DNA from 2 places in the Nitratireductor kimnyeongensis genome. Region 1 is predicted to be linked to the other one. Evidence: riboswitches for the same ligand, from Rfam matches in the RefSeq annotation. Region 1 holds a riboswitch; the other holds the start of a gene.
The links. A riboswitch is a leader RNA that binds a small molecule or an ion and turns the genes downstream of it on or off. The one in region 1 is predicted to bind S-adenosylmethionine.

Region 2: it holds a riboswitch for S-adenosylmethionine, as region 1 does, so the genes downstream of both, KW403_RS10900 (O-succinylhomoserine sulfhydrylase) here and metA (homoserine O-acetyltransferase MetA) in region 1, are expected to answer to the same signal.

The regions. Positions count from the first base shown of each region.
Region 1 is NZ_CP078143.1:1,086,663-1,094,330, forward strand. It holds gene KW403_RS05085 (lysophospholipid acyltransferase family protein) at 1-389, shown strand, start outside; gene KW403_RS05090 (gamma-glutamylcyclotransferase) at 386-919, opposite strand; gene KW403_RS05095 (DUF2125 domain-containing protein) at 995-1,990, shown strand; gene KW403_RS05100 (prephenate/arogenate dehydrogenase family protein) at 1,994-2,929, opposite strand; gene hisC (histidinol-phosphate transaminase) at 2,933-4,033, opposite strand; SAM riboswitch at 4,151-4,228, shown strand; gene metA (homoserine O-acetyltransferase MetA) at 4,282-5,202, shown strand; gene KW403_RS05115 (omptin family outer membrane protease) at 5,390-6,355, shown strand; gene KW403_RS05120 (DUF1330 domain-containing protein) at 6,378-6,713, opposite strand; gene KW403_RS05125 (NAD(P)H-dependent flavin oxidoreductase) at 6,796-7,668, opposite strand, start outside.
Region 2 is NZ_CP078143.1:2,281,549-2,289,216, reverse strand. It holds gene KW403_RS10915 (PhoX family protein) at 1-309, shown strand, start outside; gene KW403_RS10910 (ion transporter) at 518-1,315, shown strand; gene KW403_RS10905 (2'-deoxycytidine 5'-triphosphate deaminase) at 1,325-2,416, opposite strand; SAM riboswitch at 2,500-2,577, shown strand; gene KW403_RS10900 (O-succinylhomoserine sulfhydrylase) at 2,627-3,817, shown strand; gene KW403_RS10895 (CDP-alcohol phosphatidyltransferase family protein) at 3,825-4,430, opposite strand; gene apaG (Co2+/Mg2+ efflux protein ApaG) at 4,622-5,014, shown strand; gene KW403_RS10885 (Hsp33 family molecular chaperone) at 5,007-6,008, opposite strand; gene argF (ornithine carbamoyltransferase) at 5,990-6,907, opposite strand; gene KW403_RS10875 (aspartate aminotransferase family protein) at 6,927-7,668, opposite strand, start outside.

The sequences.
Region 1 (7,668 bases):
AGGACAACCGTCAGCTCATTATCTATCCTGAAGGCACACGCCGCCCGCCTGGTGCCGAACCGGCCTACAAATACGGAATTGTTGAACTCTACGCCCAGCTCGGAGTCCCTGTGGTGCCGGTCGCGCACGCTGCAGGTCTCTTCTGGCCCCGGCGTAAGTTCCTTCGCCATCCAGGTCTCATCCGTGCTCGTTTTCTGCCCGCAATCGAGCCCGGCCTTTCCCGCGAGGTGTTTCAGGAACGCCTCGTCCGGGAAACCGAAACCGCCTGTGACGAGATGCTGGTGGAAGCTGCGATTTCGCCCAACCCGCCGCCCCTTCCCGAAACCGCTCGCCGGCGCCTGAATGAGCTTGGTGTTGTGATGCAATCAAACAAAAGCCAGACCGGCTAAAGCGATCCCGCTGCCATCTCGAGGCGCGCGGCCACAGTTTCGAGCCAGTGATCGCGAATATCGAGTGCCTTTAGATGCTCGACGGTGTTGCGGACATACTCCACATTGGGACCCGATTGCCCGACAGATGCGTGGACCTGCCGAACAGCATGGTCGATGTCGAGACTGCCGGCATACTGACCATGGCTGCGGTCGACCACATAGGTGAGCGCGGTCACCGAAGCCCCGCTTGCCAAGCGGATGCCAACCCGGCGCTCCAGATAAACGTTGGTGACAAGTTCCCGTTTGCGCAGATAGCCGACCACCTCCCCTTCGAGTTCTCCCGGAACCCGAAACGCAAGGCCAAGGCAGGATCCACCGCGGTCGAGCCCCAGCACGAGCCCCGGCCGATCCGGTGTGCCGCGATGAACATGGGAACGAATGCACAGAGCGCGGCGATAGCCGTATAGCCTCGCCTTGCAGGTTTCGACATGCGCAAAACCCGGGCGCCACATCAGCGATCCATAGCCAAAGACCCAAAAATCGTCCATATCGCCTGCCCAATGCTTGAAAGGGTGCTGCCGTGTCGCCATGACTAGAGGCGAACGGGTTAACCGGAGGACCACATGCCGTCAAGAAAACGCGCGGGACGCAGCTTCAGTCGCCGCTTCATATTGTTTGCGCTTTTCATCGTTCTGGCGATCCTGGCCTATACCGGCGCATGGTTCTATGCCGCCGACACGCTGGAACGCCGCACCATAACGGCAATCGAGAATTTGAATGTGGGCCCTCAGCGGGCAAATTGCGAAGAACCTACGGCCCGCGGCTATCCCTTCCGCATTGGCCTGTTCTGCCGAAGTGTCTTCTATGAGGACGCCAAGAACGGTGTTTCCATTAGCGCTGGTGCCTTCCGTTCCGCAGCACAGATCTACCAGCCGATGCGCACGGTGGGTGAGTTGGATGGGCCCGCACGCATTGCGACACCCTATCTCCCAGCCATCGAGGCGGGCTGGGAAAACATGCGCGTCAGCGCGCGCCTCACGGCAAGCCTGCCAGAACGCATTTCCAGCGAAGCTAAGAATGTTGTGCTGACACTGGACGATGAGAGCCGCCAGCCGATTGCCCGGGCAGAAACGCTTCAGGCGCACGCGAGGCAGAACGGAAACGATCTCGACATCGCCCTCATTTCAGAGGCTCTGACAATCGATTCAGGACTTACAAACGGCAGCGTGATCCCGGCCTTCAATGGCGAATTGCTCGTGACCGTCGACAACGGCGTATCGCTGGCCGGCTTCGACGCGCCCGGACTGCGGGGCCGTTCAGGCACAATTGAGAAACTCAGCCTCAAAATAGCGGGCGAGGAGGCCGGCCTCATCCTGAAAGGACCGATCCATATCGCAGACAATGGCTTGATTGATGCCGAATTGCGGGTAACGGTCAACGAACCCCGGAAGATTGCACAGCTGGTTGGCGAGATCCTGCCGGAAAAGCGTGACGAGATCGCTGGAATAACTGCGGGGCTCGCCAATCTCGGCACGGCGCCGACCCTGCCGGTGAACATCCGCCAGGGCCGCGTTTTCGTCGGCTTTCTGCCGCTTGGGTCAATCCCGCCCGTGCAGTAGCGCTTAAGGCTTCTCGGGATGCGCCAACGCGTGCCGGCCGAAGTCCGGCACGTCGATATCCTGGCCCGCCTCGATGATCGACCGTCGGATCGCGCGCGTCCGGGTAAACATCTCGAAGAGTTTGTCGCCATCGCCCCATCTGATCGCGCGTTGAAGCGCGGAGAGGTCTTCGGAAAAGCGTGCGAGCATCTCCAGAATGGCATCGCTGTTGTGCAGGCACACGTCCCGCCACATGGTCGGATCGGAAGCTGCGAGACGCGTGAAGTCACGGAAACCGGAGGCCGAATACTTGATGACTTCCGACTTGGTGACCGCTTCCAGATCATCCGCAGTGCCGACGATATTGTAGGCTATGATGTGCGGCAGGTGCGAAACGATGGCGAGCACCATATCGTGATGCTGCGGATCCATGATGTCGACCATGGCACCACACCGTTCCCAGAAGGCCGTCAGAAGCGAGAGCGCATCGGAATTGGTATCGGGAAGCGGCGTCAGAATGCACCAGCGCCCTTCAAAAAGATCGGCGAAACCGGCATCCGGACCGGAATCCTCCGTGCCCGCGATCGGATGCCCAGGAATGAAATGAACGTGCTCGGGCAGATACGGCTCCATCTGCGCAATCACCGACGCCTTGGTCGAACCGACATCCGTGACGATCGCCCCCGGTTTCAACCCTGGTGCGATGGCTTGCGCTATCGCACCGGAAGCGCCGACGGGAACCGAGACGATCACCAGATCGGCATCCCGCACTGCTTCGGCCGGATCCTGTTCATAGATATTGCCCAATTCCAGTTCGCGCGCTCTGGAAAGAGTCTTTTCGCTCCGGCTCGAAATGGCGACGGTTGCAGCAAGACCGCCATGTCTTATCGCCCGCGCCAGCGAGGAACCGATCAGGCCGATGCCGACCAGCGCGATCTTTTCAAAAAGTGGGTCAGGCACAACTCAGCTTTCCATGAAATCCTTGAGCGCGGCAACGACGCCGCGATTGGCCTCTTCCGTGCCGATCGTCAGACGCAATGCATTGGGGAACCCATAAGGCACCACCCTGCGCAGTATATAACCGCGAGATCCGAGAAAAGCGTCCGCATCGGCTGCCGACTTGCCGCCATTCTCGGGGAAATGGATCAGCAGAAAATTGCCGACGCTGGGAGTGATGCGAAGACCGAGCTTACCAAGTTCCTCGACCAGCCAGGCACTCCAGGTTTCGTTGTGCGCAACAGCCCGTTCCACATGCGCCTTGTCGCGGATTGCGGCTGCGCCCGCCTCAATGGCCAACGCATTGACATTGAAGGGACCGCGCACCCTGTTCACCGCATCCACCACATGAGCCGGCGCATACATCCAGCCGATGCGGAGCGCTGCCATGCCGTGAATCTTGGAGAATGTGCGCGTCATCACGACATTCTCACTCGACGAAACCAGCTCAATGCCCGACTCGTAATCATTGCGGCGCACATATTCGGCATAGGCCGCATCCAGAACGAGCAGCACATTCTTCGGCAGACCCGCCTGCAGACGGCGCACCTCATCCACCGGCAGATAGGTGCCGGTCGGGTTGTTGGGATTGGCAAGAAACACAATGCGCGTCTTGTCCGTCACCGCCGCCAGAATGGCATCGACGTCCGCACGCTCATTGTCTTCCTTCACCACCACCGGCTTGCCACCTGCGGCCAGCGTCTGGATACGGTAGACAAGAAAACCGTGTTCAGTGAAAACCGCCTCGTCACCGGGCTTGATATAGGTCTGCGCGAGCAGGCCAAGAAGCTCATCGGACCCGTTGGAGCAAAGAATGTTGGCCGGGTTCAGCCCGTGCATCTCTGCAATGGCATTACGCAGCTTTGCGGCCGATCCGTCCGGATAGAGCTCAAGATGCCCCATCGCTTTGGAAATCGCCTCGGCAGCCGCAGGCGAGGGCCCGAGCGGAGATTCGTTCGAGGAGAGCTTCCACACCTTCGTTGCACCCGGAGCGCTTTCGCGACCGGGCATATAAGCGGCGATATCCATGACACCGGGCTTCGGTTCGGGACGGACGGACGTGCTCATTGAATGGTCCTGTTTTGAAAAACGGTTGAACGGATCCTCGACCCTACGGAGAAAATCCGTCCGTTGCTTTAGACCATGACGGCGATTGACGCAAAGAAAACACCGTCCTAAATAAAGCTCTCTACTCGTGGTGATTTGGCCGGTCGGCTTGCAGCCACGTAAAACAATTCGCTAAAAGGCCGTGCGAAGCAGAATTTGCTGAGACCGGTCGCGATTTCGCCGCCGGTCTTTTTTGTTGGAGCAAAACGATGCCGATCAAGATCCCCGACCAACTTCCCGCCCGCGATATTCTCGTGCGTGAAGGTGTGTCCGTGATGGACGAACAGACCGCGCTGCGGCAGGACGTCCGCCCTCTCCAGATCGGGCTCCTCAATCTCATGCCCAACAAAATCCGGACCGAGACCCAGTTTGCCCGTCTCATCGGCGCCTCACCACTCCAGGTGGAGTTGACCCTCGTGCGCATCGGCAACCATCGCGCCAAGAACACTCCGGAAGAGCATCTCATTTCCTTCTATGAGACCTGGGAGGAAGTGCGTCACCGCAAGTTCGATGGTTTCATTATAACCGGTGCGCCCATCGAGCTTTTGCCTTTCGAGGAAGTTACCTACTGGAAAGAGCTGGAAGAAATTCTGGACTGGACGCTGACCAACGTCCACTCCTCCTTTTATATTTGTTGGGGAGCCATGGCGGCTGCCTGGCATTTCCACCGCATTCCCAAATACACACTCGAGAAAAAAGCGTTCGGCGTGTTCCGGCACCGCAACAACGCGCCTGCCTCACCTTTCCTGGCTGGCTTCTCGGACGATTTTGCAATTCCCGTTTCGCGGTGGACCGAAGTCCGCTCTTCAGACATTCCTACTGACCGTGGCCTTCAGGTGATCATGGAATCGGATGTCACCGGCCCATGTCTCCTGACGGAAGATTCCGGCAATCGGCTCTATATGTTCAACCACATCGAATACGATTCCACCTCGCTCAAGGAGGAATACGACCGCGATGTTGCAGGGGGAACCGAGATAGCCGTCCCGCATGGATATTACCCGGACGACGATCCGAGCCGTCCGCCACTCAACCGCTGGCGTTCACATGCGCACCTGCTCTTCGGCAACTGGATTAATCAGGTTTATCAGTCGACGCCTTATGAGCTTGAACAGATCGGTCAGCGCTAGCAAACGCACACCGCTCCTTTCGCCCGATAGGTTACCAGACGCGCGATAAAAGCAGCGGGTCGAGAAGGAGCGACTGCTCGGAATACAACTTATTATTGCATATTATAATAATACACTAAAAAATTTAAGACAGTGATTTGATTGAGCTTTTTCAGAAGCTCTTGATTTCGACAATGGATAGCAACCGATGCACAAGTTTTTCATTTCTACAGCTTTTTTAATTTCCGTTCTGCCGACATCGGCTCCTGCGGCCGATCTCGCAATCCCCGACAGGCTGGAGGTGACCTCGCAGGACCATGCAGTCACCTTCATCGGAGGCGTGGGCTACACGTTTCTCGAGGCTGAAGAGATCGTCTACGATTCTGCCGGAAATCGCATCAGCGCGCTTTTCTGGGAGAGTGAAGCGCCTGTGCTGACCGGGGGCTTACGTGCGCGCCTTGCAGGCCCATGGACATTGACGGCCAATGCGACAGTAGGGTTATCCGGGAACAGCCGAATGGAGGATTACGATTGGCTCGATGCGTCGCCGAGCTATGCCTTCAACGACTGGAGCGATCGCTCCGTTCACCCTGATACGGATCTAGACCATTATTTCATCGGTGATATCGCACTCGGGCGGGATTTCGAGGTCCGGGATTCGATGACTCTCAATCTGCACGGCGGCTTCAAGTATACAGATGTCAAATGGACCACTTTCGGCGGATCATTTGTCTACAGCGAAGAAGGTTTCCGTGACGAACAGGGCGATTTCCGCGACGGTGAACGCGGCATCTCTTACCAACAGAAGTTTCCCGGAGTGTTTATTGGAGCAGAAGCCACTTCAAGGCACAAAGGCTGGACCTTTTCCCTCCAGGCACGTGGCGGTCTGAATTTCAAGGTCGAGGACGAAGATCACCACTGGTCGCGCGACCTGCGATTCAACGGTGATTTTGGCACCCTGCCATTCGTGTCCTTATCTGGACGCGTAGAACACAGCATCAACGGGAATGCGAGCCTGTTTCTCGCTGGAAGCTTTGATCAACACTTTGATAGAATAGGCGATGTGCGGATTTCGGAAATCGCTTCGGGCGCACCGCTCGAAGCGATCCGAAATAGTGGGGGCCTGGGGTTCCGTGCAATCACGCTCTCTGGCGGTTTCAAGATGAGGTTCTGAGCACACCCAGGCCCAGCGGATTTCACGCTTCTTGGAATGTGATCAGAACATCGCTTGCCTTATGGCCGGGATCGACCCCGTCTATTAGCAGGATATCGCCGTCCGAATGGTCACTGCGCAGGCGTTTGATGGCTTCATACGCCTGCGATATGTACCAGTCTTCAGCCTTCTGGCGACTAGGGAAGGCGATCACGATCAGGTCGCCCTCCCAGTTCCCTTCCCTCACATCCGGTTGGGCACCATGAATGATGAATTGCCCGCCAAACGGCTCCAGTGTTTCATCGATACGCTCCAGATACTCGATGATGGCCGGGCCGACGACCACATTGCGAAGATGACCTATGGCGTAAGCTGGCACGGACGGCACTCCTCTCTCAGAAACTGTTCGAGAGCACATTGGAGCGCCTTCCGAATGAAACCAATTACCCCTGAGGTAAACGTTATCCTCGCAGGAGTTTCTCGGCATCACGGGCCAGTTTGACGGTCAGTTCACCAGCCGGCATCGGCGCGGAAAGAGCCGCAGCCTGCCCCGCCCAGAGCGGCGAAAAATCACTCACACCCGCCTTCTCGGCAGCCGCACGCAACGGGCCCACTGCAGCCGTTGCCAATGGGAAAGCGGGAGCCTCCTCACTTATCGGCCCCACTTCGGAGACGAAGCGGTTCAGCAGTCCTCGGGCTGGACGCCCGGTGAACACATTGGTGAGCACCGTGCGGTCGTCCCGAGCCAGCGCAAGGGCATCCCGATGCCCCGGACTGGTGAGCGCTTCTGGCGATTGCAGATATGCCGTGCCCACCTGCACCGCTGAAGCACCAAGCATGAAGCAGGCGGCCACCGCCCGGCCATCGGAGATACCACCTGCCGCAATCACCGGAACGGAGACCGCATCGACCACCTGCGGCACCAAAGCCAATGTCCCCGGCTGCGTAGCAATATTCGGTTCGAGGAAGACGCCTCGATGCCCTCCGGCTTCCGCGCCCTGTGCAATGATGGCATCGCAACCGTTTTCCTCCAGGAAGCGTGCCTCCGCGACAGTCGTGGCCGACGCGATGATTTTTGCTCCAGTTTCATGAACACGCCGCATCGAAGCAGCATCCGGCAGGCCGAAATGAAAGCTCACCACCTCCGGGCGAAACTCTTCCACGATGGCGCAACTTTCCTCATTGAACGGATTGCGCCCGGCGCCGGCGGGCGCCGCGTCCGGGTCGATGCCGAACTCTGAGTAGAATGGCCGCAATCGCTCGCGCCATTCCGCCTCGCGCGTGGCATCGGGCGTTGGTGGCACATGGCAGAAGAAGTTCAGATTGATTGGCTT
Region 2 (7,668 bases), 1.2 Mb from region 1:
CCTGACGGGATGATTTTCTCCTCCGACGGCATGTTGTGGATCCAGACCGATGGTGATGACAGCAATGAGGGCGAGTTCGAAGGACAGGGGAACAACCAGATGCTGGTTGGCAACCCCGAAACCGGTGAAATCGCCCGCTTCCTGACGGCTCCGAACGGCGCAGAAGTGACCGGTCTGACCTGGTCGGCCGACCGCAAGGTTGCATTCGTCGGCATCCAGCATCCGGGCGGCAGTTGGCCCGACGGTAATGGAAAGCCACGTTCAGCGGTGATCTCCGTCTGGCGGGAAGACGGTAAGGTCATCGGCTAGCCTGAACGACTACAATTGATGGACCAGGCAGGAAGCAACGCTTCCTGCCTGGTTTCGTTTATCGAGATGAGCACGAGGCTCCCGTTTTGCCGGTGATCGCTCCGCAGGCGCATTCTGACCGAACTGTCGGGCACGGCTTGACGTTTTGCCGAATTCATCCCACCTGTGTGCCGCTCAATTCTTCCAAAAGCCAAGCGGACTCCCAAACGTGCAAGCGCTCAAAAGCCTGATCGAATCCCGTCGCTTCGAAGCGGCCATTACTGCCCTTATCGTCGTCAACGCGATCACGCTGGGTCTTGAGACTTCTGAACGAGCCATGACTGCATTTGGTCCACTGTTGAAAACGCTGGACCAAGCCATATTGGGCGTCTTCGTCGCCGAACTTCTCGCACGGTTCGCTGTCTACCGGCAGAACTTCTTCCGCGACCCCTGGCGAATCTTCGATCTCGTTGTGGTGGGCATTGCGCTTGTTCCGGCGACCGCCGGGCTCTCTGTGTTGCGCGCGCTGCGCATCCTGCGTGTCTTGCGTCTGGTCAGCATGGTGCCATCATTGCGGCGTGTGGTCGGCGGACTGATCTCGGCGCTGCCGGGCATGGGCTCTATCATGCTGCTTCTGGGGTTGGTCTATTACGTGTTTGCAGTGATGGCCACCAAACTGTTTGGCACATCGTTTCCCGACTGGTTTGGCACGATCGGCCTTTCCGCCTATTCGCTTTTCCAGATCATGACGCTGGAGAGCTGGTCGATGGGGATCGTCCGTCCGGTGATGGAGGTCTATCCACTCGCCTGGCTCTTCTTCATTCCCTTCATCGTCTCGACCACGTTCACCGTGTTGAACCTCTTCATCGGTATCATCGTCTCGGCGATGCAGGCCGAGCATGATGAAGAGGCATCGGCCGAACGCACAGCCCTGCAGGCCGAGCAGGAGATCATCCTCAACGAGATTCGCGCGCTCCGCAAAGAAGTGCAGGCAATGGCCGCGGAAAAGGCGCGGGAAGAGCGCTGACCTTTGCGGTCAGGCCATGCGGAAATGTTTGGAAAGCTTCAGCGTCTGCCCCTGGTAGTTCGATTTCAAGTCCGCGCCATAAAGCGCATCAGGGCGTGAGAGCATCCGTTCGTAAACGAGGCGGCCAACGATCTGGCCATGTTCAAGAATGAACGGAACCTCATGGCTGCGCACTTCGAGAACCGCGCGGCTGCCAGTGCCACCGGCCGAAGAATGGCCGAATCCGGGATCGAAGAAACCCGCATAGTGCACACGGAACTCGCCCACCAGCGGATCGAACGGTGTCATCTCAGCCGCATGGTGCGGCGGCACATGCACCGCTTCCTGCGACACGAGAATGTAGAACTCGTCAGGATCAAGGATCAGGCCGTCCGCACCGTCGCCTGTCAGTGGCTCCCAAAAGTCTGCGATGTCGTGCTGGTCGCGCTTGTCCACGTCGATCAGTGCCGTGTGGTGTTTTGCGCGGTATCCGATCAGCCCGTTGCCGCCACCGCTCAAGTCGACCGAGAGCGCGATGCCACCGCCAGTGATGTTGGGGTCTTCCGAAGCAACGAGCGTCTCGCGCGCATGCAGATCCGCCAGCGCGCTTTCATCGAGCAACGCCTTGCCGGTACGGAAGCGGATCTGCGAAAGGCGAGAGCCGGTGCGCACCACGATCGGAAAAGTGCGCGGGCTAACTTCCATATAGAGCGGGCCCGAATAACCGGCCGGGATCTTGTCGAATTCCTGCCCGTGGTCGGTCATCACACGCGTGAAGATATCGAGCCGTCCCGTCGAGCTTTTCGGATTGGCGGAGGCCGAAATGCCATCGGGCAGATCGAGCCCCTCCAGCAGCGGGACGATATAGACGCACCCCGTCTCCAGAACCGCTCCTTCGACGAGGGCGATCTCGTGCAGTTTGAGTTTCTCAAGCTTCTCTGAAACACGGTGGTTCGGCCCAGGCAGGAAGCTGGCGCGTACACGATAGGCAACAGTGCCCAATCGCAAGTCGAGACTGGCTGGCTGAATCTGGTCGTCATCCAGCGGACGAGCCGAGGCGAGCGCTCCATTGTCGAACAGTGCCGCAATATCCTTGTCCGGCAGAATTCCCGCTTTTGCCAACGCCCCTCTCCACGCACGCAGTTCAATTGAACGAGGTTTAGCGTTGCTGGTCGTTGACGCAAGGCGCTTGAAGGCGTAATGGAGCTTTATCCCGTGGTGATTTGGCCGGTCGGCTTGCAGCCACGTTAAAGAAGTCGCTAAAAGGCCGCGCTCGATCACCGGACCGGCATGCGGCTTTTCGCGGCCGGTTTTTTGATGGGTGGTTAAGCGATGACAGAGAATTCCAAGAACGACTGGAAACCACAGACAGCGCTTGTTCATGGCGGGGTCTCCCGCTCGCATTTTGGCGAAACCTCCGAAGCGCTCTATCTGACGCAGGGCTTTGTTTATGACAGTGCCGAAGCTGCGGAGGCCCGATTCAAGGGCGAAGAACCCGGCTTCGTCTATTCCCGCTATGCCAATCCCACCGTCGATATCTTCGAGCGCCGCATGTGCGCGCTGGAGGGCGCCGAAGAGGCGCGCGCCATGTCTTCCGGCATGGCGGCGGTCACAGCAGCGCTGCTTTGCTCGCTCAAAGCCGGCGACCATGTGGTGGCGGGCCGTGCGCTTTTCGGATCCTGCCGCTGGGTGGTCGAGACGTTGATGCCCCGCTACGGGATCGAGACGACACTTGTCGACGGCGCGAAGCTCGAAAACTGGCAAGCGGCCATACGCCCCAACACCAAGCTTTTCTTTCTTGAAAGTCCCACCAACCCGACATTGGAAGTGGCTGACATTGCCGGCGTCGCGGCCCTTGCAAACGAAATCGGCGGGCGGCTCGTTGTCGACAACGTGTTCGCCACCCCTCTCCTGCAAAAGCCGCTTGAACTGGGCGCGCACGTGGTCGTCTATTCGGCCACAAAGCACATTGACGGTCAGGGCCGATGCCTGGGTGGTGTCGTCTTATCGGACAAGGAATGGGTGGACGAGCATCTCCAGGACTTCTTCCGCCACACCGGGCCCAGCCTTTCGCCCTTCAACGCATGGACGCTGCTTAAGGGGCTGGAGACACTACCGCTGCGCGTGCGCCAGCAGACCGAAAGCGCCGGCCGCATCGCCGATCTGCTTGCCGACCACCCCAAGGTCGCCCGTGTCATCTATCCGGGCCGCGAGGATCACCCTCAGGCAGACATCATCGCCCGGCAGATGAAGGGCGGCTCGACGCTCATCTGCGTTGAATTGAAAGGTGGAAAAAAGGGCGCATTTGCCTTCGAGAATGCTTTGAGGATCTTCCAGATTTCCAACAATCTCGGCGATGCCAAGAGCCTTATCACCCACCCGGCAACCACCACTCACAAGAACCTGTCGGATGATGCCCGGGCAGAACTGGGAATTGGTGACGGCACCCTGCGCCTGTCGGTCGGTCTGGAAGATTGCGACGACCTTCTTGCCGACATCGAAAGGGCGCTGGCCGCAATATGAAGCGCGTTCAGCCGAAACGCCTGCTCGCCAAAACCATGCGTGAAACAGTGGTATAGGCGGTGAGCGCGGCAAAACCGTAGGCGAGTACCGGAAACCAGGACGGTAAGAGACACATGGCCACGAAGACGGCCAACGTTTCGCTCGCTTCGGCCAGTCCAGTGGTGAAGAAGAGCGATTTCTCCCCCCGTGCATCGCTTTTGAGGCGACGTTTTTCGGCCATGACCGCGTAAGCAAGAAAGCTGGCACCATTGACATAGAACGCCAGCAGGAGCACTGCGCCGGCGATTGCGTTGGCGCCGGGGTCGGCGATAATGAAGCCGAGCGGCACGGCTCCGTAAAACGCAAAGTCCAGAACGATGTCGAGATAACCACCGAAATCGGTCTTGCCGTGAATTCTGGCTATGGCTCCGTCCAACCCGTCGCATAAGCGGCTGGCCAAAATGAGCGCAAGCCCTGCCCAAAAGCCCTGATAAGCAATGGCAGCGGCGGCGGCCAACCCCAGTGCAAGTCCCGCATAGGTGACGGCATTGGCGCGCACCCCCGCTCCCGCAAGCTGAGTGGCTACGGCAGATAATCCGGGGTTGATCTTTCGATGTGCCCAACCGTCAAGCATGTTTCACCAGTGTGTTGTTCTCACTGCCCCTTGCTTATCGCCATTCGACCTCTCATGCCGCTCACAATGGCGTCATGAAAGATCATCGAACCTCATGCATGATCCGCCATGCCATCTCTGCTATGCTCTTGATCTTTCACGGGAAGGCCCCATCCTTCCTGCGTCGAGTGCGCGCAATGCGAGTTTGAGCCATGTACAGAGCTGTTACCCAATCAATCGAAGTCAGCGCCGAACCGAGCTATCTGTCAGCACAGTCAGATCCCGAAAGCGGCCATTTCGTGTGGGCCTACCGGATCACGATCACGAACCACTCGCCCGAGACTGTTCAACTCGTCGCGCGTTACTGGCACATCACCGACGAGACGGGGCGGGTTCAGGAGGTTCGTGGAGAAGGTGTGGTGGGAGAGCAGCCCGTCCTACAGCCGGGGGACAGCTACACATATACGTCCGGCTGCCCGCTGACCGCTCCCTCCGGCATCATGGTGGGGCGTTACACGATGCGAGGACCGCGCGGGGCGCTTTTCGAAATTGACATCCCCGCCTTCTCGCTTGATCTTCCCGGCGCCTCGGCCCGGATCAACTGAAGTCCTTCGGATCGAAGACATACTCGGTCGAACAGAACTCGCAGGTGACGCGTATGACGCCATCCTCGATGCTGTCGGCCACCTCTTCCGGTGTGAAGCCATCCAGAACAGCCTTGATCTTGTCTCGTGAACACGAACAATCATCGCGCACGTCAGAGCCTTCATAAACACGCACACCGTGCTCGTGAAACAGGCGGTAAAGCAAGCGTTCAGCCCCGACCGTGGGGTCGACGAGTTCCGTCATCTCCGCAGTGGAAAGCAGCATACGCGCTTCCTGCCACGCATTGTCTTCCGGATGGGTGGATCCTTCGTGATCCTCGTCACCGTCGCCGCCGGGAAGATCGAGACTGCGCATGCGTTCGGGCGCGCTGGGAAGAAACTGCAGAAGCAAACCGCCTGCTCGCCAATGTTCCTGCCCGCTCTCGCCGCCAGGCAAAACCATCTTGGCAACACCCAGACGAACCTCGGTCGGTATCTGTTCGGACTGGCGAAAATAGGTGCGTGCTACGTCTTCCAACGTGGCCCCATCGAGCTGCACGATGCCCTGATAGCGTTGCATGTCGGTGCCCTGATCCACAGTCAACGCCAGAACACCGGCGCCAAGCAGGTCTTCCGGAGCATCCTTACCGGCTGCAACCGCCTCTTCGAGACGTGCCTCGTCAAAGCGAGCATAAGCCCGCATGGAGCTCGGTGTCGAAAAATCGGCAACGAGCATATCGACCGGCCCGTCAGAGCGGGTCTGAACGATGAACTTGCCCTCGAACTTGAGCGAGCTTCCCAGAAGCACGGTGAGAACGATCACCTCTGCAAGCAGACGTGCAACCGGCTCGGGATAGGTGTGGCGCGCAAGAATCTGATCGAGCATCGGCCCGAGCTGAACCGCGCGACCGCGCACATCCAGCGGCTCGACGTCGAAAGGAACGACGTGGTCGTCTCCGGCGAAACCAAACTCGCCCAATTGTCTTGTTTCGCTCGTCACCTGTTGAGACACCATGCAAGAACCGCTTTTTGCGCGTGAAGACGGTTTTCCGCCTCGTCGAACACCACCGAATGAGGCCCGTCAATGACTTCGTCAGTCACTTCCTCGCCACGATGAGCCGGCAGGCAATGCATGAACAGTGCATCGGATTTGGCGTGCTTCATCAGCGCTTCGTTCACCTGGAAGGGCTTGAAGACATTGTCACCGCGCGCGCGATGCTCCTGCCCCATTGACACCCATGTGTCGGTGACAACGCAGTCTGCATCGGCCACGGCCTCTTCGGCAGTTTTCATGAAAGTGACCCGTCCACCATTCGCGTGCGCCCAATCGACATATTGCGCCATTGGCTCGCTGCCCGGAGGCACGGCGATATTGAGACGGAACTGCATGCACGCAGAAGCCTCGATCAGAGAATGCAGCACATTATTGCCGTCCCCCGTCCAGGCAAAGAGCTTGTCCTTCACCGGACCCCGGTGTTCCTCGAAGGTCAGGATATCGGCCATGATCTGGCAGGGATGCGTGTCATCCGTCAGCCCGTTGATCACCGGGACTGTGGCATTCTCCGCCAGTTCGATAAGACGCTCATGCGCCGTTGTGCGGATCATGATTGCATCCACATAGCGCGAGAGCACCTTCGCAGTATCAGCGATGGTCTCAGAGCGGCCAAGCTGCATCTCGGTGCCGGTGAGCATGATCGTTTCACCACCAAGTTGTCGCATGCCGACGTCAAAGGACACGCGGGTCCGGGTCGACGGTTTGTCGAAGATCATCGCCAGCGCCTTGCCTTCCAGAGGCCTTTCGCGCTCGCCGGCCTTCAGGCGCGCCTTGCGCGCTCTCGCATCGTCGAGCATCAAACGCAGATCCTGCGGATCTACCATGGAAAGATCAATGAAGTGGCGCAGACCACTGGCCATGCCCGTCTCCCTGGTTTTCTCAAGCATCGGCTTTTTCGGTCGCCCTCACGGCAGCGGCGGCATCGTGGATGCGTTTCACGGCCTCGCGGACCTCACCTTCTGTGATGATCAATGGTGGCAAGAGCCGAAGCACGTTGTCGCCAGCCGGTACCACGAGCATTTTCTGATCGCGCAGCGCTTCCAGAAGGCGCAAATTCTGCACCTTGCATTTGATGCCGAGCATGAGCCCTTCGCCACGAACGCCCTCTATGATGTCCGGGAACTCATCGGCGACGGCAGCGAGGCTCTGCTTGAACTGGAGCCCTTTTTTGCTGATGCTTTCCATGAAGCCATCGGCGAGAACCACGTCCAGAACCGCATTGCCCACGGCCATTGCGAGCGGATTGCCGCCGAACGTCGTGCCGTGGGTGCCGGGGGTCATGCCCTTCGCGGCTTCCGATGTGGCAAGACACGCGCCGAGCGGGAAGCCGCCGCCAATGCCCTTCGCCACGGCCATGAGGTCGGGTGTGATCTCCGCCCACTCATGGGCAAACAGCTTACCCGTACGCCCAACACCGCTTTGCACCTCGTCGAGAATGAGGAGCAGCCCATGGCGATCGCAAATTTCGCGCAGCCGTCTCAGGGATGCGTTGGGGATCGGGCGAACCCCGCCCTCGCCCTGAATGGGCTCGACAAGGATTGCCGCCGTCTCGGGACCAATCGCTTTCAAAAGCGCTTCGGCATCGTCAAACGGAACCTGGTCGAAGCCCTCGACCTTCGGG